DNA from 2 places in the Pseudoxanthomonas sp. JC1303 genome. Region 1 is predicted to be linked to the other one. Evidence: predicted binding sites of a transcription regulator. Region 1 holds the regulator's gene; the other holds the start of a gene.
What was found. The regulator FliA, encoded in region 1, starts transcription of late flagellar genes. The targets are predictions, from matches to a motif close to TAAAGTTTNNCNNNCNNNGGCCGATAA.
Positions count from the first base shown of each region.

Region 1 (11,652 bases):
TCTCATGGACCTGGCGGCACCGGCTGCCGCACTGCTCGCAGTACATCGTGCGTCCCGATGGCTTGAGGTAGATGGTGACGGTTCGGCTCTCGCCTTCCGGCCAGACGATCCGCTCCACCCGGTAGCCTTCCCAGCCGCCCAGCCTCTCTATCGTCTTCCGGTCCAACATGACCCACCCTCGAGCCCTGAAAGTCAGTCGTCGAGGGTACCGATAGGCAGGAAAAGCTCCACGCTAATCAGCGAAGAACCGAAAAAAAGCCCCGCGCGAGGCGGGGCTTTTCAGTGACTGCAGCGTTGGCTGGGTCAGGCGGCCTGCTGGACCTTGAGCGAGCGCACCAGGCCACCGATGTCCACGATCAGGGCGACGCGACCGTCACCCAGGATGGTGGCACCGGAGATGCCGGCGATGCGGCGGTAGTTGTTCTCGATGTTCTTGACCACCACCTGTTGCTGGCCGACCAGTTCGTCCACTTCCAGCGCGATCTTCTGGCCGTCGGCCTCGACCACCACCACCAGCGGGTCGGCCTGGACGGTGCGTCCGTAGCCGTAGGCATCGCTCAGGGACATGATCGGCAGGTACTCGCCGCGGACCCGCAGCACACGGCCTTCGCCGCCCATGGTGCGGATGTCCTCGGGCAACGGCTGCAGGGCTTCGAGCACATAGGCCAGCGGCAGGATCACCGTTTCGCCAGCGACCGAGACCGTCATGCCGTCCAGGATCGCCAGGGTCAGCGGCAGGCGGATCAACACCCGGGTGCCGTGGCCGGTGCTGCTTTCCAGCTGCACCTCGCCGCCCAGCGCCTGGATGTTGCGGCGGACCACGTCCATGCCCACGCCACGTCCGGACAGGTCGGTGACCGCGTCGGCGGTGGAGAAGCCCGGGGCGAAGATCAGGTCCCAGACCTGGCTGTCGGTGGGGTTGTCCGGCACCACGATGCCGCGCTCGGCCGCCTTGGACAGGATCTTCTCGCGGTTCAGGCCACGGCCGTCGTCGCTGACTTCGATGACGATGTGCCCGCCTTGGTGCGAGGCGGCCAGGGTGATGGTGCCGGTCTCGTCCTTGCCCGCGCTGCGGCGTGCATCGGGCAATTCCAGGCCATGGTCGATGGAGTTGCGGACCAGGTGCACCAGCGGATCGGCGATCTTCTCGATCAGGCCCTTGTCCAGCTCGGTGCTCTCGCCGATGGTGCGCAGGCGCACCTGCTTGCCCAGGCGGCTGGACAGGTCGCGTACCAGGCGCGGGAAGCGGCGGAATACCGCGTCCACGGGCAGCATGCGCACGCCGATCACCGCTTCCTGCAGGTCGCGCGTGTTGCGCTCCAGCAGGTCCAGGCCGGCGAACAGCTGTTCGGCATGGGCCGGGTCGATGGCGCCGGAGACCTGCTTGAGCATGGCCTGGGTGATGACCAGTTCGCCGACCAGGTTGATCAGGGCATCGACCTTGTCGACGCTGACGCGGATGGAGCTTTCGGCTTCCTGCGCGGCGGCGTTGCCTGCCGGCGCATTGGCGGCCACGGTCGCGGCCGGTGCAGCGGTGCTGGCGGTGGGCGCGGCGGTCAGCACCGGCGGCGGCTCGACGGCCAGGCTCGGCGGCGGCACGTCGCGGATCTCCAGCTCGCAGTCGTCCTCGACCCAGGCGAAGGTGTCGGCGATCGCGCTGCGGGGAATCTTGCCGATCAGGCCCAGATCCCAGGCCAGGTAGGCCTCCAGCGGATCCAGGTCCTTGAAGGCCGGCAGGCGCTCGCTGCGGCAGGCCACTTCCAGCGGGCCGAGGTTTTCCAGCTCACGGATGATGCGCAGCGGGTCGTTGCCGCTCATGAACATGCCCGGCGCCGGCGTGAAGGCGATCTTCCAGGCTTCCGGCTCGGCCGGTGGCGGCGCGGCTTGCGCCTTGGCCGGCCCAGCGGCGGCGGCCGGGGTGCCATCCAGCGCCTGCTGCAGGCGATCACGCACGGCCTGGACGACCTGGGGATCGGCCGGGGTGCCGTGCTCGGCTTCACGCAGCAGGGCACGCAGGACGTCGACCGAGGCCAGGATCGCATCGATGGCGTTGCCTTCGACCTCGCGCTTGCCGGCACGCAGCTCGTCGAGCAGCGTCTCCAGCACGTGGGTCAGGCCGGCCATCGACTCGAAGCCGAAGGTGGCCGCGCCGCCCTTGATCGAGTGCGCCGCGCGGAAGATCGAGTTGATGACCTCCGCATCGCGGTTGCCCTGTTCAAGCGACAGCAGGCCGGCTTCCATTGCGTCCAGGCCTTCGCGGCTTTCCTCGAAGAAGGTGGCGTGGAAACGCTGAAGGTCCATGCTCATGGCGCGAGATCCGGTTCGGAAGAAGGGAGGTGTCAGCCCAGGACTTTCTGGACGGTGGCGACCAGCTGTTCGGGGTTGAACGGCTTGACCAGCCAGCCGGTGGCGCCAGCGGCCTTGCCTTCGGACTTCTTGTCGGCCGCCGATTCGGTGGTGAGCATCAGCATCGGCGTGAACTTGTAGTCGGCCAGCTGGCGCAGCTCACGGATCAGCGAGATGCCGTCCATGTTGGGCATGTTGACGTCGGTGACCACCGCGTTGAAGCGCGAGCCCTTGGCCCGGCCCAGCGCCACCGCGCCGTCTTCGGCCTCTTCGACGGCAAAGCCGGCCGAGGTCAGTGCAAAGCTGACCATCTGGCGCATCGACGCCGAATCGTCCACTACCAAGATGCGTGCGCTCATGCCGCGTTCTCCACAGATTCCAGTTTGTCGGGGGTGGCCGGCAGGCCGAGCGTGTCGCTGACCCCCAGCAGTCGCGCCGCGTCGCGGAGCGTGTCGTTACAGGTTTCGAAAGCCGTGGGCCGGCCTTCCTTGCGGCGGGCATCGAAGAAGGCGCACAGCACCTGGACCGAAGCGGTGTGGATGCGACGGACATCGCCGGCGCCCAGGTTCACCGCCGCATCCTGGGACAGGAGCGGTGCCAGCATCTGTTTGAGGTCGGCACTGGTCTCGATGCCGAGATCCTCACCGAGTTGGACTGTGCTCATCGTTGCTCCGCACGAAATGGTTCTCACGCTGTAGCGGCCGGATTGGAAGAACCTTTAGCGTCGGATTCGTCCGCCGGCCGGGCCGGTTCAAAGATCGACGCTCGCTGAATGGGGGGGCGCAGGCGTCGGGGTTGCTTATTGGCACGCACGCGGCTTGCTCGGTGGCGCGCAGTGACGCCGCCGTGGGGTCGGCGCGGGTCGCGCGGGCGCGCCGGGAGGCGCTCAGTGCAGCAGGCGTTCGGCGTCGAGCAGGATCATGGGGCGCTGAGCCAGGCGCGCGACGCCGCGGAACAGGTGGTTGGAAATTCGGCAGATGCGCGCGTTGTCCGGCGGCTCGATCTGGTTCTCGGTGAGGCTGGTGACATCTTCCACGGCCGACACACGCAGGCCCAGGGTCTCGCCGTTTTCCTCCAGCACCACGATGCGCGTCTGCGCGTCGCTTTCGATCGGGCTGGCGCCCAGGTGCAGCCCCAGGTCGATGACCGGGACCACCTGGCCGCGCAGGTTCATGATGCCCAGCACCGAGGGACCCGTGCCGCGTAGGGCCAGCAGCGGCGCGGGCAGGACGACCTCCTGCACCTTCAGCAGTTCCAGCGCATAGGCCTGGCTGCCGCAGCGCAGGCGCAGCCAGCGCGAGCTGCGGTCGCGGGCGCGGCGGTGCTGGGTGTTGGCGCTTTCCAGCGGCTGGGAGGGCGGCAGGAAGGATTGCAGGTTGGACGGCACGTTGGCATGCGCCGCCTGGGGCTGGGGAGGCGTCGCACGGGCGGCCGGTGCGGCCATGATCGCGGCCAGCGCCGGATCGGATTCGGCTTCGGCCAGGATCGAGGCGGCAATGTCGTCCGCCGAGGGGCCGGCCGGCGCCGATGCGGCGGGCGCAGCCATGATCGCGGCCAGCGCCGGATCGGACTCGGCTTCGGCCAGGATCGAGGCGGCGATGTCGTCCGCCGAGGGGCCGGCCGGTGCCCGCGCGGCGGGCGCGGCCATGATCGCGGCCAGGGCTGGATCGGATTCGGCTTCGGCCAGGATCGAGGCGGCGATGTCTTCGGGCGAAGGACCGGTCGGCGCCCGCGCGGCGGGCGCGGCCATCATCGCGGCCAGGGCCGGATCGGATTCGGCCTCGGCCAGGATGGAGGCGGCGATGTCTTCGGGCGAAGGACCGGTCGGCACCCGTGCGGCGGGCGCGGCCATGATCGCGGCCAGCGCCGGATCGGTTTCGGCCTCGGCCAGGACCGAGGCGGCGATGTCCTCGGACGAGGGGCCGGTCGGCATCGTTGTGGCGGGCGTGGCCATGATCGCGGCCAGGGCCGGATCGGCTTCGGCCTCGGCCTCGGCCAGGACCGAGGCGGCCACGTCTTTGGGCAACGGATCGACCGGTGCGGGTGCGGGTGAGGGGACCGCCGCGACAGGCGCCGGCGTCTGCGGCGCGGCCAGGTCGTGCAGCAGGCCTTCCAGATAGTCGTCGATGACGCCTGGCGTGCTCATGCCGCTTCCTCCATGGCCACCGCGCTGCTGGCCAGCAGCCAGGCAAGGGCGCGTTCGTAGGCGGCCTGGCCACGGCTGGGCTGGGCGTTGGAGACCACCGGCACGGTCAGGGACCTGACGTTGCAGATACGGGTATCGACCGGGACGGCCTCGGTCCAGACCCGCTCGCCGTAGGTGTCCTGCATCTGGCGCAGGGTGTCGTGGCCGGCACGGGTGCGGCGGTCGAACAATGTCGGCAGGATCGACTGGGGCAGGGGCCGGCGGCGCGAGCGCTCCACCATGTCCACGGTGCGCACCATGCTGGTCAGGCCGTGCAGGGCCAGGGGCTCGGCCTGGGTGGGGATGATCACCCGGTCGGCGGCGGCCAGCGCATTGATCATCAGCAGCCCCAGGGTGGGGGGGCAGTCCAGCAGCACGTAGTCGTGCTGGCCGGCGTGACGGGTCAGCGCCTGCTGCAGGGCCAGGCCCAGGCCAGGCTGGTTGGCGCTGCGGCGCTCCAGCGTGGCCAGGGCAGTCTGCCCGCATACGTAGTCCAGGTGCTCGATCTCGCTGTGATGCGCGAGCGTGGCCAGGTCCGCCGGCGGGGTGCCGAACAGTTCCACCACGCCGGCCGGCGGTGGGTCGAGCGGAATGTCGAAGGCCCGCGTCAGTGAGGCGTGCGGATCCAGGTCGATCAGCAGCACGCGCTGGCCCTGAAGGGCCAAACCGCGCCCGAGCGCGAGGGTGGTCGTGGTCTTGCCGACGCCGCCCTTCTGGTTGGCAATGGCCCAGATGCGCATCAGTTCACTCCTTCAATTGCAGCAGGGACGACGGCCGGCGCCCGGGATGCGGGTGCGGCGTCGACGGGGGTAGGGGTGGCCGGCGCGCCGGTCGCCAGGACCGGCTGGGGCGCCGGATCCTGCACCGAGGCACCGCCATCGGCCAGGATCACCAGCAACACGCGGCGGTTGGCGTTGCGGCCGGCGGGGGTGGCGTTGTCCGCGCGCGGGCGGAACTGGCCATAGCCGATCATCGACAGGCGCGCCGGGTCCACGCCCTGGTCGGCGAATAGGTGCACCACCGTGGCCGCGCGGGCGGCCGACAATTCCCAGTTGGAGGGGAACTGAGCCGTGGCGATGGGGGTGTTGTCGGTATAGCCCTCCACGCGCACGCCGTTGGGCGCGTCGCTGAGGACCGCGGCCAATGCGTCAAGGGTCTGGCGCGCGTCGTGGCCCAGCGTGGCCGAGCCGGCGCCGAACAGGATGTCGCTGTTGATCTCCACTTCGATCCACAGCTCCGAGCGGCGCACGGTGATGAGCTTCTTATTGATCAGTGGCGACAGGGCGTGGCTGAGCTGGCTGGCCACCGCATCGAGCTGGCGCTGGGCGCGATCCATCTGGCTGCTGTCGCGCAGGGACACCGGCGTGGTACGGCTGCTGGACAGGCGATTGGGATCAGGCACGGAGAGTGGCGGGCTGGACTTGATCGGCGTGGGGCGCTCGCCGCCGGATCCCTGTAGCGCCTGGTCGCCCACCTGCACCGGGGCCATGGTGTGCGGCTGGCCGCCGAACGCGGTGCGCATGGCATCGGCCATGACCCGGTACTTGGCCTCGTTGACCGTGGACAGGGCATACATGACCACGAAGAAGGCCAGCAGCAACGTCATCAGGTCGGCATAGGGGATGGCCCATGCCTCGTGGTTGGCGTGTTCTTCATGGGAGCGCTTGCGGGCCATATGCAGGACCTAATGCAAGAACCCGGCCAATTTGGCCTCGATGTTGCGCGGGTTCTCGCCCTGGGCGATGGCGATCAGCCCCTCGATGAGCATTTCCCGCTCGCCGCTGCTGTGCTGGATCACGCTCTTGAGCTTGTTGGCCATCGGCAGGAACAGCAGGTTGGCCGAGGCGATGCCGTAGATCGTCGCGGTGAAGGCGGCGGCGATGCCGTGGCCGAGCATGCTGGGGTCGGCCAGGTTCTTCATGACCGCGATCAGGCCCAGCACCGCGCCGATGATGCCCAGCGTGGGCGCATAGATGCCCATGCCCTCGAAGACCTTGGCGGCGGCCAGATCGCAATGCTCCTGTCCCTCCAGGTCGATCTCCAGCATGTGCCGGATGGCCTCGGGCTCGACCCCGTCCACCAGCATCTGCAGGCCCTTGCGCACGAACGGATCGGCCTGGCCGCCGACCTGGTCTTCCAGGCCCAGCAGGCCGCTGCGGCGCGCGGTGTTGCTCCACTCCACGATCTGGCCGAGCAGTGCGTCGCGGTTGTTGGCCGGCGGCTGGATCACCCAGCGGGCGATCTTGAAGGCCCGCCGGAACACCGCCGGCGGGGTATGCACCAGGATGGCCGCCACGGTCCCGACGATCACGATGACAAAGGCCGCCGGCGACCAGAGCGCGGCGATTCCCGCACCCTTGAGAATGCTTCCCCCCACCAGCGACGCGATCGCCAGCAGCAGGCCGGTGAGACTGAGCTTATCCATGCAGACGGTATCGGCACCATGCGCGCTGACTTGATACGGCGCGCGGCCGGTGTGGACGTGGCGATGCCGGAAAAATGACGCGCGCCCGCCTGCGGCATGCGCCGCTGGCAGGGTCATGCACGCCTTGGATCAGCCCCGCAGGCCGTCCACGTCCAGGATCAGGGCCAGGCGGCCGTCGCCGATGAGGGTGGCACCGGCGTAGCCGGGCAGGCCTCGCAGGGAACGCGGCAGCGGCTTGATGACCACTTCCTCGCGGCCGCGGACCTGGTCGACGACCAGGCCGACGCGGGATTCGCCAGCCTGCAGTACCACCACGGTCAGCAGCGGGCAGCTTGGGGCATCCAGGCCCAGCCACTGGCGCAGGTCCACCAGCGGCAGGGTGTGCGAGCGGCGGTCAAGCACCGCGCGGCCGTCGAACCAGCCCAGCGAGGACTGCGGCGCGTGCAGCACCTCGACCACGCGGGCCAGCGGCAGGGCATAGACGTCCGCGCCAGCCTGGACCAGCAGGGTGGGCAGGATCGCCAGGGTCAGCGGCACGCGGATCAGGAAGCGGCTGCCGCGGCCCAGTTCGGACTGGATGGTGATCTGGCCGCTGAGCTCGCGGATGCGGGACTGGACCACGTCCATGCCAACGCCGCGTCCGGAAATGTCGGTGATCTCGGTCTTGGTCGAGAAGCCCGGCAGGAAGATCAGGTGCAGGCATTCCTCGGTGCTCAGGCGCGCGGCGGCTTCCGGGTCGATCAGGCCCTTTTCGCGGGCCTTGGCGCGCAGGCGCTCAGGGTCGATGCCGGCGCCGTCGTCCTGCACCTCGATGCTGACGTAGTCGCCTTCCTGCTGGGCCGACAGGCGCACGTGGCCGCTGCGCGGCTTGCCCGAGGCCTCGCGCAGGGCGGGCGCCTCGACGCCATGGTCGATGGAGTTGCGCACCAGATGGACCAGTGGATCGGCCAGGGCCTCGACCAGGTTGCGATCCAGCTCGGTGTCGGCGCCGACCAGTTCCAGTTCGACTTCCTTCTCCAGGGTGCGGGCGACATCGCGCGCCACCTTGGGGAAGCGCGAGAACACCTTGCCGACCGGCTGCATGCGGGTGCGCATCACCGCGGTCTGCAGACGCGCGGTGGCCACGTCCAGGCCGCTGACGGCGCGATCCAGTTCTTCGTCCTTGAGCCGGATGCGCAGGGTCTTGAGGCGATTGCGCGCCAGGACCAGTTCGCCGATCAAGTTGACGATGGCATCCAGGCGCTTGGTGTCCACGCGGACGGTGTGCTCGGCTTCGGCCGGTTTGGCCGCCGCGGCCTGGGCCTTGGGCGCGGCAGGCGCCGGCGCCGCCACGGGCGTGGGTTTGCTGGGCGTGGTGGCCGGGACGTCGCCGGCCGCGAACTGCGCGATCAGCGCCGGCGGGGCCGGCGTGAGCGGCTGTCCGCCGGAAAAGGCGTCCAGCATGTCCTTCAGGTAGTCCAGCGACTGCTGGGCGGCGTCGAAGTGGCGCGCCTGCAGCGTGGTCTGGCCGGCGCGCGCCATGCCCAGGGTTTCCTCGGCGGCGTGGCACAGCTCGACCATCGGGTGGATCGCCAGGAACCCGGCGCCGCCCTTGAGCGTGTGGAAGCCGCGGAACACGGCGTTGAGCTGCTCCGAATCACCGGGCGCCTGTTCCAGCGCGACGAGCTGCTCGCCCAAGCGCTCCAGGATTTCCTGGGCCTCGATGATGAAGTCGGCAGCGATGTCGTCGGGAACGGCGCTCATGGCTTACAACCCGAGGTTGGAGAGCAGGTCATCGGCGTCGTGCTGGGACACGCCGTGCTTGTCCAGGCCGGCCAGGGCAGGGCCCGCCAGGCCATTGGCCACCGGCGATCCCTCCTTGGGAGGCAGGCCCAGCGCGCCGAAGCCTTCATGCACACGGCGCACGATGCCGGCCACGCGGCGGATGATCTGTCCGGTCAGGTCCTGGAAGCTCTGGGCCAGGGCCATCTCGGTGAGGTTGTGGCGGATGCGGTCCAGGATTTCGCCCTGGTCGGCGTTCAGGCCGCCGGCGCGCAGCTGGTCGGCCAGGGTGCGGCATTCCTCGGCCAGGTCCAGGGTGCGGTGGCTGGCCTGTTCGGTCATGGCCACCACGTGGTCCAGGCGCGAGCAGGCATCGTCCAGCTCGCCGGCTTCGCTCGGCACGGTGGGCAGGTCGCCCAGGGCCTGGCCCAGGTCGCGTGCCAGCCGGCTCAGCCCCTGCATCATCGGCTTGGTGCGCCAGGCGGCCAGGGTGTCGATCTCCACCCGCCAGGCGCCCTCGTCGCCGCTTTCCAGCGCGTCCAGGGCCCGCTGCAGGCTCTCGATGAGCGCGCCGCGCTCGGTCGTGGCGTTCATCAGGCGGCCGCTCCCAGGCGTTCGAAGATCTTGCCCAGCTTTTCTTCCAGGGTCTGGGCGGTGAACGGCTTGATGATGTAGCCGCTGACTCCGGCCTGGGCCGCCTCGATGATCTGCTCGCGCTTGGCCTCGGCGGTGACCATCAGCACCGGCAGGTGCTTGAACTTGTCATCGGCGCGGATGTTGCGCAGCAGGTCGATGCCGGTCATGCCGGGCATGTTCCAGTCGGTGACCACGAAATCGAACGGCGATGCCCGCAGCGCCGCCAGGGCGCTGTTGCCGTCTTCGGCTTCGGCGGTGTTGGTGAAGCCCAGATCGCCGAGCAGATTCTTGACGATACGTCGCATCGTCGAGAAATCGTCCACGATCAAAATCCGCATGTTCTTGTTCACCGCTGACTCCTAGGTTCTTTAATCTTCGTCTTCGAGGCCGGAATCGGCCATTTCGAATGCCTTGAGGCGACCGCGCAGGCGCACGGTGGCCTGGCCGTGGATCTGGCAGACGCGCGATTCGCTCACCCCCAGTACGGCACCGATTTCCTTCAGGTTCAACTCCTGCTCGTAATAGAGCGAGAGCACCAGCTGTTCGCGTTCGGGCAGCTGCGCGATGGCCTTGCCCAGCTCGCGGCCGAATTCCTGCCGTTCGAGCATCTGCTGCGGATTGGGGCCGCCCTTGGCGACGGTATCCAGCTCACCCTGGTCCTCGATGCGCGACTCCAGGCTGAGCACGTGCCCGCGTGAGGCGTCTTCCATCAGGCGCATGTAGTCCGGCAGCGGCATGTCCATCGCCGCGGCCACCTCGTTGGGGGCGGCGGCGCGGCCGGTGGCCTGCTCGATCTTGCGGATCGCGGCGGCCGCGTCGCGGGCGCGGCGATGCACCGAGCGCGGCACCCAGTCGCCGCGGCGGATCTCGTCGATCATCGAACCGCGGATGCGGATCGAGGCGTAGGTCTCGAACGAGGCGCCCTGGTCGGCGTCGTAGCTGCGCGAGGCCTCCAGCAGGCCGATCATCCCGGCCTGGATCAGGTCGTCGATTTCCACGCTGGCCGGCAGGCGCGCGGCCAGGTGGTGGGCGATGCGGCGCACCAGGTCGGCGTGCTGGGTGATGTAGTCGTTGTCGTTGTTGCGCTGGACGGCGCGGTACTGGGCCAGGGCGCTCATGCGGCCACCCCCGGGCGGATCATCCGCTCGACGAAGAACTCCACGTTGCCGCGCGGGGCGGTCGGGGCCTGCCAGCGGGCGGTGCGGCGGGCGATTTCGGCAATGGCCTGGGCCGACGGGCTGGCCGGATAAGCCTTGACCACCGGCTGCTGGCGCTGCACCGACAGGCGCAGCCAGTCGTCCTGGGGCACGCAGCCCAGATAGTTGAGTGACACGTCGCCCAGGAACTTCTCGCAGACCCGGCCGAGCTTGTCGTACAGCAGGCGGCCTTCGTTGGGGTCGCGGACCATGTTGGCCACGATCTGCACCCGGTCCACGCCGCGCTCGCGCGAGAGGACCTTGATCAGGGCGTAGGCGTCGGTGATCGAGGCCGGCTCGTCACAGACCACCACCACCGCATCCTGGGCGGCCTGACAGAAGGTCAGCACGCTGTCGGTGATGCCCGCGGCGGTGTCGATCACCATGACATCCAGGTCGCGCTCCAGCTCGGAGAAGACGTTGATCAGCCCGACGTGCTGGCCCGGGGCCAGCTCGGCCATGTGCCGGCGGCCGGAGGCGGCCGGAACCACCATCAGCCCATTGGGCATGTCGATGATCGACTCTTCCAGGGTGCAGCGGCCGGCGACCAAGTCGGCCAGCGTGTAGCGGGGCGTCAGGCCCAGCAACACGTCGACGTTGGCCAGACCCAGGTCGGCGTCGAGCAACAGGGTCCGCTTGCCCATGTCCGCAAGGGCCATGGACAGGTTGACCGACAGGTTGGTCTTGCCGACACCACCCTTGCCACCGGTCACGGCGATGGTCCGCACCGGGCCCAGCGGCTCGGGTCGGGTCGCCGACAGGGGGAAGGCGTTGGTCAGCTTGGCGTAGTCACGCGACTGCATGGGTCTGCTCCGGGATACAGGGCTTATCGGCATCGCGCCGCAAATCTTCAAGGCGCAAAACCAGGCTGGGGGCATTGGCGCGGTGCAGGTCGTCCGGCACGTGCTGTCCATCGGTCACCCAGGTGATGGGGAGGCGGTGATCCACGACCACCGACAGGGCGCTGCCAAAGCGTCCGGTCTCGTCGAGCTTGGTCAGGATCACGCCCTGCGGGGCGGCCCCGGCGAAGCGGCGCACCACCTCGTCCAGGTCCGAAAAGTGGGCATTGGCCGGCAGCACCAGCAGCGAGCGGACCGTGCGCG
Region 1 is NZ_CP185958.1:4,082,207-4,093,858, reverse strand. Features, by position in the region: gene ACORQU_RS18280 (ISL3 family transposase) at 1-169, opposite strand, end outside; gene ACORQU_RS18275 (chemotaxis protein CheA) at 304-2,307, opposite strand; gene ACORQU_RS18270 (response regulator) at 2,340-2,705, opposite strand; gene ACORQU_RS18265 (STAS domain-containing protein) at 2,702-3,010, opposite strand; gene ACORQU_RS18260 (chemotaxis protein CheW) at 3,233-4,492, opposite strand; gene ACORQU_RS18255 (ParA family protein) at 4,489-5,271, opposite strand; gene motD (flagellar motor protein MotD) at 5,271-6,206, opposite strand; gene ACORQU_RS18245 (flagellar motor protein) at 6,216-6,956, opposite strand; gene ACORQU_RS18240 (chemotaxis protein CheA) at 7,086-8,699, opposite strand; gene ACORQU_RS18235 (protein phosphatase CheZ) at 8,703-9,311, opposite strand; gene cheY (chemotaxis response regulator CheY) at 9,311-9,703, opposite strand; gene ACORQU_RS18225 (RNA polymerase sigma factor FliA) at 9,722-10,471, opposite strand; gene ACORQU_RS18220 (MinD/ParA family ATP-binding protein) at 10,468-11,352, opposite strand; gene flhF (flagellar biosynthesis GTPase FlhF) at 11,339-11,652, opposite strand, start outside.

Region 2 (11,652 bases), 1.0 Mb from region 1:
AGGGCGATCGGGCGCATGGGTCGGGTCTCTTTCAGCTCAGGGCCGCGCGGCGGGTCAGTGCCAGGCGACGGTCGTAGGTGTAGCGCAGGGTCTGCAGCAGTTGCGGCGAGCGTGGGTCGCGGTCGATGGCGTGCAGGATCTGGTCGGCGCTGCGGTCCAGCTCCTGCACGGTCGGGGCCAGCGCCAGCGGCATGTCCACGCCCTGCATGCGGGCCAGGGCGACCTGGTAGTCGCGGGTCATGCGCACGGCTTCGGCGCGCAGCGGCATATGCGATGGCGCGGCGGGCGCCGGGGCATCCAGCACGGCCTTCATGCGCACGCCGACCAGCGCCACCAGGGCGACCGAGGCGGCCAGGGCCAGGGGTTGCCAGCGCCGGCGCCAGCGGTGGGCCCGGCGCGGCGCGGGTGCGGCCGCTTCGGCCTCCAGGCGCGCAGCGATGCCCGGCCACAGGTCGCGCCCGGGTTCGATGTCCTGGCGCAGGCCGCGCAGGGCGAAGCGCAGGTCGTTGTCGTCGGTGTTCATGCGTGTGCCTCCAAACGGGTCCGCAACAGCTGGCGGGCGCGATGCAGTTGGGCCTTTGAGCTGCCCACCGCCATGCCCAACTGGGCGGAAATCTCTTCGTGTTTCCAGCCTTCCACATCGTGCAGGACCAGCACCGCGCGTGCACGCGGCGGCAGGGTGGCCACCGCGCGCTCCAGGTCCATGCGCAGCGCAGGTCCCTGCGCGCGTGGGTCGACCATGACCGCATCGTCGTGGTCGGCTTCCTCTTCCCAGCGCGGTCCGCCGCGGCGGCTGCGCAGTTCCATCAGCGCGGTGTTGACCGCCAGCCGGTGCAGCCAGGTCGACAGCGCGCTCTCGAACCGGAACTCCGGCAGCGCCCGCCAGGCCCGCACGAAGGTTTCCTGGGTCAGGTCCTCGGCGCGCGCGCCATGCCCGCCCACCAAGCGTACGATCACCCCGTGCACGCGGCCGGCATGCCGCCGGTAGAGCTGCTCGAAGGCCTGGGTGTCGCCACGCGCGGCGGCGCGCGCCTGCGGCGCATCCACGTCCTCCTGGGCAATGTCGGGTACGTCCATGGGAATCGTGGCGGCCGTGGTCAGCATGCCCAGTGTGATGCAGCGATTGGCCAAAGGGTTTAAAACGGCCTTCGCGCGGCCTGTTCGCCAGCCCGCGGCGCCCCCCGGGGCCGGCCTGTCGCGCCAGGCTCAACCCGGGGCCACCGCGGCCGATAGTGCTCCAAGGATGTAGGGAGAAGCTCATGTCGTCGTCTCCGCCGCCGGCGCAGTCCGCCGGAACCACGCTCGATACCCTGCCGGAGGTGCCGGTGGCCCTGCTTCGGCTCTCGGCCGAGGGCCTGATCACCGCCGGCAACCGCATGGCCCTGGATGTGCTGGGCTGCAGCGCCGAGCAACTGGCCGGCGCGCCGGCCGCGCAGCTGTGGGGGCTCGACCCGGCCGTGCTGGGCACCGAGGGGGTGTGGGTCGCGCCAGGCGATGACCCCGCGCGCCGGGTGCGCTACCAGCGCGAGGCCCAGGCCGGCGGCTGGCTGCTGTCGTTGCCGCATGTGGAAACCGCTGCCCTGCTGCGCGATGCGCGCGCACTGTCCACCACCACCACTGCCACGCCGATGGCGGTCTCCACCCCGATGCAGCCGCTGGTGCAGCGCCTGGCCCAGGCCGCCGGCGATCGCCAGCTGCTGCTGCAGGCCGGGCAGGCGCTGGCGGCCTGCGAGCTGACCCCGCCGACGATGCCCACCGACGTGGAAGGCGAGGTCGGCGGCAAGCTGCGCGCGGGCTTCGGCAACCTGGCCGAGGCGATCCGCCAGGCCGTGGCGCTGTCGGTCCAGATTGCCAGCCAGGTCCCGCACCTGGTGGCCGAGAACGACGAACTCGCACGTCAGACGCAGGCGCAGGGCGAGGCCCTGGAAGAGGTCATGGAGGCGACCCGCCGCCTGACCGAGCGCCTGCAGGGCGTGGGCGAGGAACTGCGCCAGGTCATGGACGTGGCCGCCAGTGCCGATGAACGCGCACGCCAGGGTCGGGAGGCCGCCAGTGGGCTCAACGCGGCCATGCTGGAGGTCGAACGCCGCGCGGCGCGTGCCAGCGAGGTGATCGAGGTCATCGACTCGGTCGCCTTCCAGACCAACATCCTGTCCATCAATGCCAGCATCGAGGCGGCCCACGCGGGCCCGGCCGGCAAGGGCTTTGCCGTGGTGGCCGGAGAGATCCGGCGCCTGGCCGAACGTGCAGCCAGCGGCGCGCGCGACGTGCGGGTGATCATCGATGAGACCAGCGCCGCGGTGGGCGAGGGTGCCCAGTCCGCCCGCCGGACCGAGGAGGTGCTGGAAGGGATCGGCGCATTGATGGGGCGGGCCAGCGGGGCGATGGCCACCGTGGCCGAACGGCTGGGCGCACAGGGGGGCGAGATCCGGGCGATCGAATCCTCGGTCGATGCGGTGGTCGCACTGGGCCGCTCCAACCTGGAGCACGCCGAGCAGGTCGCCCGCCGCAGCGAGGCGCTGGGGGCTGGCACCGAGACCTTGCGCGACTGCGTGGGCCTGTTCCGCCTGCCCGAGGATCCGATGCGCGAGCCGCGTCATGCCACGGTGCGCGCCCTGGCCGAGGAGGCCGCGCGCAGGATCGGCATGGCCCTGCAGCAGGCGCTGGACCAGCACCGGATCGAGCCGGCCGCACTGTTCGGCCGTGATTACACGCCCATCCCGGGGACCTCGCCGGAAAAGTACACCAGCGGCTTCGACCGGCTGTGCGACCAGGTGCTACCGGCCTTCCAGGAGCCGGTGCTCGACGCCCAGCCGTGGATCGTTTTCGCCATCTGCGCCAATCCGGACGGCTATGTGCCCACCCACAACCTGCGCTTCACCCAGCCGCTGACCGGGGACCCGGCGGTCGATCTGGTCGGCAACCGCACCAAGCGCATCTTCACCGACCGAGTCGGTCGCAGCGTGGGCGCGCATACCGACCCCTATCGCCTGCAGGTCTATCGCCGCGACACCGGGCAGATCATGTTCGACCTGTCGGTGCCGGTGATGGTCGGCCGCCGCCACTGGGGCGGCTTCCGCGTGGGCTATACGCTGGAGTGAAAAGGGGCCGCGCGGCGTTGCCGCGTGTCGCACCGGCCGACATGCCCGCGCCTTGACCCGCCACCGGACAGGGAACGTCCAGGGGGCTGCTCGACGTCCTCCTGCGCGCCGCCGACGGGGTCGCGGCGGTCGTCGGCGACTGCCGTACTGCCCGCCAGGTGATGCTGGCTGTGGCGCGCATGCTGTGCCCCAGCCGCGCTGGAGCCCTTCGTCCAGGGTGTGAGACACGGTGAGGAGACCTCCAGCGGCCACTGGCGCTGAGCCGGACGGTCTTACGCCGGGCCTGGCGCCGATGGCGTAGGCTTGCGTTTCCTTCGGCTCCCGGGAATCTCCCCCCATGCGGACCCTGACGACGTTGCTGCTCTGGTGCCTGCTGGCCGTGCTGTGCTGGCCGCTGGCGCTCCTGGCCCTGGTGGCCTGGCCGTTCGTGTGGCTGCTATCGCTGCCGTTCCGCTTGGTCGGGGTGACCTTCGGCGCGGTCTTCGCGCTGCTGCGGGCCGCGCTGCTGCTGCCAGCCAGGCTGCTCGGCGGCGGCCACCGGCTGGCCAGCGCGAGCTGATCGCGCTGGCCGCCTCGGGCGGCCAGCGCAACGCGCCCCGTTCCGCCCGACGCTGATCGCGGCGGGCGGCGGGCGGGCGTCAGTCCTTCAGTTCGGCGGGGACCTTGCCGCCGTTCTCGGCCAACTTGCGCATGACCGCCTTATGCAGGGCGATGTTCTGCTCGGCGCTGCCATGGGCGCCGGCGCGCACGTCCAGTTCCTCGGCCAACTGCTTGCGCGCCTCCAGGCTGGAATCCAGGTCCAGCAGCTTGAGCAGGTCGACGATGGAATGCTTCCAGTCGCTCTTGCCGCCCTTGGCCGCGGCCATGTCGGTGAGCACGGCTTCCACATCCACCGGCGCGGCGGCAGCGGCCGGGGCCGGGTTGCGTGCCGGCGGGGCGATGTCGGCGGTGGCCTCGGAACCATCGACGATGGTCACCTGCGGGCCGGGCGCGGCAGCCGGCGTCGCCGGCGCGGCCGGCTGGGCATGGCCAAAGATCTTGTTGACGATGTTGGAGAACAGGCTCATCTCGGGTCTCGCTTGAGGGGACAGGGGCGCCGACCTTAACGCGCAGCAGTGCCAGCGCGGATGAAACGGCGGTGAGTGTCCGCTTCAGCCGGCCACCGTCGGCACGGCTGGCCGTGTCGACGCCCGCCTGTCCCGACATCGTGTGGCCCAAGGCGCGGTGTCCGCTGCCACGCGGCCGAGTCTTTCATCGCCACCTGCGCGCAGGTCTGGCGCTCAGTCGGCGCTCAGGACGCGGTTCTTGCCGGCCTTCTTGGCCTCGTACATGGCGCGGTCGGCACGCTTGAGCAGCACGTCCTGGGCCTCGTCCGGTTTGCGCAGAGCCACGCCGGCGCTGAAGGTGACGAACACGCGCATGTCCTCGTGCAGGAACGAATGCTGGGCCAGCGCGCGCTGCAGGCGGGTGACCGCGGCGCTGCCCTCGAAGATGGTTGCGTCCGGCAGCAGCAGCACGAATTCCTCGCCGCCGAAGCGGGCGATGGCGTCGGTGGCGCGCAGGGTGGCGCGGGCGATCTCCACGACGTGACGCAGGGCCGCATCGCCGCCGGCATGGCCGTGGGTCTCGTTGAGCTTGCGGAAATCGTCCAGGTCCAGCATCGCCACGCACAGCGGGGCGCTGCTGCGCTGGGTACGCGCCACTTCGCGCTCGAACAGTTCCTCGAAGCCGCGCCGATTGAGCGCGCCGGTCAGCTGGTCCTCGCGCACCAGCCCGGCCACGTCCTTGAGCTCCTGCTCCAGTGCCTGGATGCGCGCTTCGGCGGCTTGTACCTGCTGTTGGGCGTTGAGCAGCACATCGCGTGCCGAAGCCGCTTCTGCCTGCATGCCGGCGGTATCGTCCAGCACCTCCTGCAACAGGCGGTTGAGCTCGGCGATGCTGTTGGCGTCGCCGATGGCCTGGGTATAGCCAGCGACGCGGTCGTGGTATTCGCCGGTGCTGGTGGCCATGCCGCCCAGGCGGTCGACGAAGGACACCATCATCTCGCGCATGGCCTGCTTGGACTCGGCGATGCCCTGCTTGAGCAGGCCCTGCTTGTAGATGACCTCGCGCAGCGTGCCGCGCGCCTGCTCGATGGCCGGGGCGTCCATCGGCCCGGCGATCAGCTGGCGGACCATGCCGATCTGGCCTTGCAGCCAGCTGCGTTCGTCGATCAGCTCGCCGACGTTCTCCAGCAACAGGTCGAACAGGCCCAGCAGCAGGTTCTGCTGCTCGTTGGCATCGTCGGCGCGCAACCCGATCTGGTGGGTGAGTTCACGCAGGCGGGTCTCCATGGCGCCCAGGTCCTGGCCCGGGCGCCAGTGGCGCAGCGCAGTGCCCAGCGACTGGGCTTCCTCGACCAGGTCCGGGGTGCGCTGGAGCAGCGTGGCCAGGGCATTGCCCAGGGCATGGCGCAGCAGGTCGCGCAGGTATTCGGCCTGGGTGCGTCCGGCGGCCAGCGGGTCGGCCACGTCGATGGTGCGGATGTACTTGTCGATCAACTGGCGCAGGGCGCGGCCATAGCCGGGCCAGTCGCCGACATCGTAGGCCACGCGCAGACGCCGGCCCATGTCGCCTAGCTCGCCATGCAGGCTGGCCATGCCGCTGGCGAAGGCATCCAGCAGTTCCTCCGGCCGATGGGCATGGGAGAACAGGCGCATGAGCGCGGCGGTGGCGGCCGCCGCATCGACTGGCGGAGCGGCAACCTCGACTGCCGAGGGCGTGCTCGCGGACACGCGTCGATGGGTGGTCGTCAGCACCGCCTTGCCGGGCTTGGCGGTGTCCTCACCGCGCTCGCCCAGCTTGGACAGGAGTCGGCGCAGCCCTCCCTTCGGCGGTGGCGGATCGGGCAGTTGAGGCATCGCGCAGGACCTGGGCGTGGAGTCGGGGAACGGACGACCCAAGCATCCGCGTCACAGCGAATATCGACCAGACGGGCGTCGGCTTGAGGGGCCGGGCTGGATGCGTGTTCAGAAAAAACTGGTCAAGGCTGTCAGCGACCCGCCGATATCGCTTATGCCAATGCTGATTGGAATCCGGAGCGCCTCATGAACCCGCTTGTCTCGTTACGTCGCCATATCGCCAACCTGCCGCTGACACGCAAGTTCGTGCTGCTCTGTGCTTTGATCACGGTCGGTGTGGTCATCCTGTCGGTCGCTGCGGCACGGTTGCAGTATCTCGACCTGGTGGCGGCCCGCAAGGCCAGCGTCAAGACGCAGGTGGACATGGGCTTGTCGGTGCTGGAGCACTACGCCAAGCGCGAGGCCAGTGGCGCGCTGACACACGCCCAGGCCCAGGAGCAGGCCAAGGCGGCGCTCGCGGACATGCGCACCAACGGCGGCGTGGACTATTTCTTCGTCGCCGACCCGCAGATGCGCATCGTCATGCATCCCAAGCGCAAGCCCGGGACCGACATGAGCGACTACAAGAGCGATGCCGGCGAGTACGTCTATCGCGACATCCAGAAGGCCGTCAGCCAGGGTGATGGCTTCAGCAACTACAGCGCGCCCAAGCCGGGCAGCAAGAAACAGTTGCCCAAGATCAGCTACGCGGCCGCCTTCCCCCAGTGGAACTGGATCGTGGCGATGGGCGTGTATGCCGAGGACATCCAGGCCGAGGCCTGGAAGTTCACCCGCACCCTGACCCTGATCGGCGCCGGCTTGATCGCCATCGTGGTCGGTCTGTGCTGGCTGATCGCCGCGGCCATCGGGACGCCGCTGCGCGCGGCCACGCGCGCCGCCGAGGCCATCGCGGCCGGCCGCTTCGATACCCAGATCAAGGTCGAGTCGCGCGACGAGGCCGGGCAGCTGATGACCAGCATGGGCCAGATGCAGCAGGTGCTGCAGCGCTTCAACGGCGAGATGCAGACCCTGACACGTCTGCAGCAGGGCGAGGACATCGCCCACCGGATGCCCGAGGACTTCCCGGGTGACTACGGGACCCTGGCCAGTGGCGTGAACCGGGTGCTGTTCGAGCATCTGGACGCGATCATCGAGGCGATGCAGATCATGGGCGAATACGGCCGCGGTGACCTGCGCCGCGACATGCGCCGCCTGCCCGGGCAGCGTGCCGCCCTGCACGAGGCGCTGGATGCGGTGAAGGGCAACCTGTCGGCGATCAACGGCGACATCGCCCGCCTGGCCGACGCGGCTGCGCGTGGCGACTTCTCGGCACGTGGCGAGCAGGCGCGCTACCAGCATGCCTTCGCCGACATGATTGGCGCGCTCAACCTGCTCATGGAGCAGGCCGATACGGGGCTGTCGGACGTGGGCCGGATCATGGGCGCGATCGCCGATGGTGACCTGTCCCAGCGCGTGGAGGCCCATTACGAAGGTGCGTTCGGCCTGTTGGCCGCGGCCGCCAACCGGACCGCCGAGCAGCTGACCACCATCGTTCAGGGCATCCAGCGCTCGGTCGAACAGATCAACACCGCCGCCGGCGAGATCGCCACCGGCAATGGTGACCTGTCGGTCCGCACCGAACAGCAGGCCGCCAACCTGGAAGAAACCGCCGCGTCCATGGAAGAGCTGACCTCCACGGTCAAGCAGAACGCCGACAGTGCACGCCAGGCCAACCAGCTGGTGCTCGGCGCGGGCGAGGTGGCCCAGACCGGCGGCCAGGTGGTCGAGGACGTGGTGACGACCATGGCGTCGATCAGCGCGGCTTCGGCCCGCATCGGCGACATCATCAGCGTGATCGACGGCATCGCCTTCCAGACCAACATCCTGGCGCTCAACGCGGCGGTGGAAGCCGCGCGCGCCGGCGAGCAGGGCCGCGGCTTCGCCGTCGTGGCCTCCGAGGTACGCTCGCTGGCCCAGCGCTCGGCCGATGCGGCCAAGGAGATCAAGACCCTGATCACCGATTCGGTGCAGGAGGTCGAGCAGGGCTCGGTGCTGGTGGCGCGCGCCGGCAGCACCATGGCCGAGGTGGTGACCTCGGTGAAGCGGGTGACCGACATCATGGCCGAGATCTCCGCGGCCAGCGCCGAACAAAGTTCGGGCATCGAGCAGGTCAGCCGCACGGTCATGCAGCTGGACGAGAGCACCCAGCAGAACGCGGCGCTGGTGGAAGAAGCCACCGCCGCAGCGCGCAGCCTGGAAGACCAGGCGGCCGAGCTGAGCCGGGCGGTGGCGGTGTTCCGCTTCGGTGGAACCAAGCCGGGCAAGGGCGCCGTCAAGCGCGCGCAGGCAGGGGCGCCCTCGTCGGCGGCACGCGGACCGCTCGCCATCCCGGCCTGACCCACCGATTGCCGGAGAGGACAAAAAAGCCCGCACCATGTGCGGGCTTTTTCTTTAGTGCATGGCCGTTTGGCCGTCAGTAAGGTGGCGGGCGGCGCTGGCGCTGGGCGCGCGCCGCCTCGGTCCACCAGCCCAGGTCATCGGCGAAGCGGACAAAGCTGCGTTCCAGCGACTGGCCTGCGGCCTCGATGGGCTGGCCCTCGGCGTCCAGGGTCTTGCCGATCGGCCCGACCGTGACCGTGCTGGAGATCACCACCATGCCCATCTCCGACAGCGTGCCGTGCCAGGCCACCGCGGCATGCGCACCGGACAGGCGCCCGGCCGAGTAGCTCACGATGCCGGCCGGGCGCCAGAACCATTCCTCCAGGAAATGGTCGGTGAGGTTCTTCAGGCCCGGCTGCTGGCCCCAGTTGTATTCGCCGGTGACGAACACGAAGCCGTCGGCCTTGCGCAGCTTCTCGGCCAGCGCTTCCATCGCCGGCGGCGCTTCGCCCTTGGGGTATTCCTTGTACATGCGGTCCAGCATCGGCAGGTCGACCGCCTTGGCATCGATCAGCTCGGCCTGGGCACCGCGCGCGTTGAGCGTGCGCACCACGTACTGGGCCAGGCGGATGCCCATGCGATCGCGGCGGTAGGAGCCGTAGAAGACCAGGATGTTGTCGGACATGACGGAAGGTTCCGAAGGCGGGACCGGCATGATCGCCGAATGTCGATGACGATGCCGCCCACGCTGCAGGCCGGTGCATGCGCGCTGCGTTGATTGCCTGGCGGCTGTTTGTGCGGGCGGCTGCGCAATCGGGAAACATGGATTGCGCAGCCACGGCGGCGCGCGTGACAGCCAGGGCATGCGTGGACACCACGCGACCGGCCTTGCAGCCGCGCATGCATCCCTGCCGTCTCCAGGGCCGAACGGAACGTGGCCGCAGACGATCTATCGGGCACCACGGCCGTGCCCCGTCCCATGTCGTTGACGGAGACGCAACATGCCATCGACGCTCGCCTCATCGCGCGATGCCTAGCATGGGAGGCCCGCGCTGGAGTTTGCATCCCATGGCCCACCCCACCGTCGCCCGCATCGTCGTGGACACCCTTGAACAGGCCGGCGTCCAGCACTGCTACGGCATCGTCGGCGACACCCTCAACCACGTCACCGACGCCATCGCCGACAGTGGCATCCAATGGGTGCATGTGCGCCACGAGGAAGCCGGTGCCTTCGCCGCCGGCGCCGAGGCGCTCATCGCCAAGCGGCTTACCGCCTGCGCTGGCTCGTGCGGGCCCGGCGGCCTGCACTTTATCAACGGCCTGTTCGAGGCCAACCGCAACCGCGCCCCGGTGGTGCTGATCGCCAGCCAGATCGTCACCGCAGAACTGGGCATGGAGTTTCCGCAGGAAGTGGATTTCGCCGCGGTCTATAAAAGCTGCAGCGTGTTCTGCGAGCAGGTGCACAGCGCTGAGCAGGCTCATCGCGTGGTCGCGCTGGCCTGCCAGGCGGCAATCAGCCGGCGCGGCGTGGCGGTGGTGATCCTGCCGTCGGACATCTCCACGATGGAGGTCAAGCATGACGTGCCGTTCGGCGTGCACTTCACCGCGCCGGTGTTGCGCCCATCCGACGCCGAGCTGCAGGAGCTGGCCGACAAACTCAATACCGGTGGCAAGGTGGCCATCTATGCCGGCGCCGGCTGCGAGACCGCCCACCCCTGGCTGCTGCAGGTGGCCGAGACGCTCAAGGCGCCCATCGCCCACACCTCGCGCGGCAAGGATTTCGTCGAGCACGACAACCCCTTCAACATGGGCATGACCGGCATCTTCGGGGTGGAGAGCGGCTACCACGCGCTGATGTCGTGCGACACGCTACTGCTGCTGGGCGCGGACTTCGCCTGGGCGCAGTACTACCCGGACAAGGCCACCTTGCTGCAGGTCGATCGGGATGGCTCGCACCTGGGGCGTCGGCATCCGGTGGACCTGGGCCTGGTCGGCGACATCGCCCCGACCATGCAGGCGCTGCTGCCGCTGCTGACCCCACGCAGCGACCGCGCCTACCTGGACGAATGCCTGGAGCATCGCAAGGCCGCGCTGGACACCCTGGCCGAGGAAGAACAGCCGGGCGAGGGCGAGCTGATCCATCCCCAGCACCTGACCGCGCTGATCGATCGCCACGCCACCGACGATGCCTTGTTCACGGCCGATGGCGGCTCACCGATGGTGTGGCTGCTGCGCCATATCCGCGGCAACGGCCGGCGCCGCACGCTGACCAGCCTGCTGCACGGCACGATGGCCAACGCCATGCCGCAGGCGCTCGGCCTGCAGAAGGCCTTCCCCGGGCGGCAGGTGATCTCGCTGTCGGGTGATGGCGGCCTGGCCATGTTGCTGGGCGATCTGCTGACCGCCGTGCAGGAGCAACTGCCGATCAAGGTGATCGTCTACAACAACAGTTCGCTGAACTTCGTCGAGCTCGAGCAGAAGGTCGAGGGTCTGCTGGACAACTACACCGACCTGAGGAACCCCGATTTCGGCCGCCTGGCCGAGGTGATCGGGCTCTACGGTCGTACCGTGACCCGCAGTGAAGACCTGGAGCAGGCCGTGCGCGACGTGCTGGCCCATCCCGGGCCGGCGCTGCTGGACGTTCACACCAGCCCGACCGAACTGGTGATGCCACCCAAAGTGGAGTTCGCCCAGGTCGCCGGCACCGCGTTGTACGGCGCCAAGGCCGTGTTGAAGGGCCGCGGGCAGGAGGTCAAGTCGCTGTTGAAGGACAACTTCGTCGAGCGGCTCAAGTCGCGCAGGTCGCGCAAGTCCGACGACTAGCGCAACGCCACCGGCGCGCCCGCCAGGCGCGCCGGTAGGTCTCGACGGTGGCTCTACTGGCCTGGCGCCTTGGTCCGTGCCTGACCGGGCCGGGCCACCGCGTACATCTCCCAGGCGATCTTCTTCAGCAGCGCGCTGTCGTCGTCGCCCTGCTTGTACAGATCGAAATGTGTGCGATCGGGCAGGAAGCGGAAGTCGCTCTTCGCGCCCAGCTTGTCCAGCACCGCCTTGAAGCGGTGCGCCGCCCCGTCCAGGTAGAACGTATCGGCCGTGCCCACGATCAGGTGGATCTTGCCATCCAGGTCAGGCTTGAGCTGCGGCCAGTGCGCGGCCACGCGCGCGGCGATGTCGTAGTGCGCATGCCAATAGGCCACGACCTTGGGATCGACCTTGCCGGTGTCGCGGTCGAACATCGGTAGCGGCGCGCCATCCTGCCCGCGCGGGGAGAACACCCAGTCGAACGAACCCAT
Region 2 is NZ_CP185958.1:752,649-764,300, reverse strand. Features, by position in the region: gene ACORQU_RS03470 (DUF4097 family beta strand repeat-containing protein) at 1-17, opposite strand, end outside; gene ACORQU_RS03465 (hypothetical protein) at 32-523, opposite strand; gene ACORQU_RS03460 (RNA polymerase sigma factor) at 520-1,104, opposite strand; gene ACORQU_RS03455 (methyl-accepting chemotaxis protein) at 1,260-3,101, shown strand; gene ACORQU_RS03450 (hypothetical protein) at 3,439-3,660, shown strand; gene ACORQU_RS03445 (DUF3597 domain-containing protein) at 3,740-4,168, opposite strand; gene ACORQU_RS03440 (GGDEF domain-containing protein) at 4,382-6,001, opposite strand; gene ACORQU_RS03435 (methyl-accepting chemotaxis protein) at 6,188-8,377, shown strand; gene ACORQU_RS03430 (NADPH-dependent FMN reductase) at 8,454-9,044, opposite strand; gene ACORQU_RS03425 (thiamine pyrophosphate-dependent enzyme) at 9,428-11,182, shown strand; gene ACORQU_RS03420 (alpha/beta hydrolase) at 11,236-11,652, opposite strand, start outside.
Region 2: a site for FliA is predicted at 6,124-6,150, ahead of ACORQU_RS03435 (methyl-accepting chemotaxis protein). Genes of this name have one in related genera too.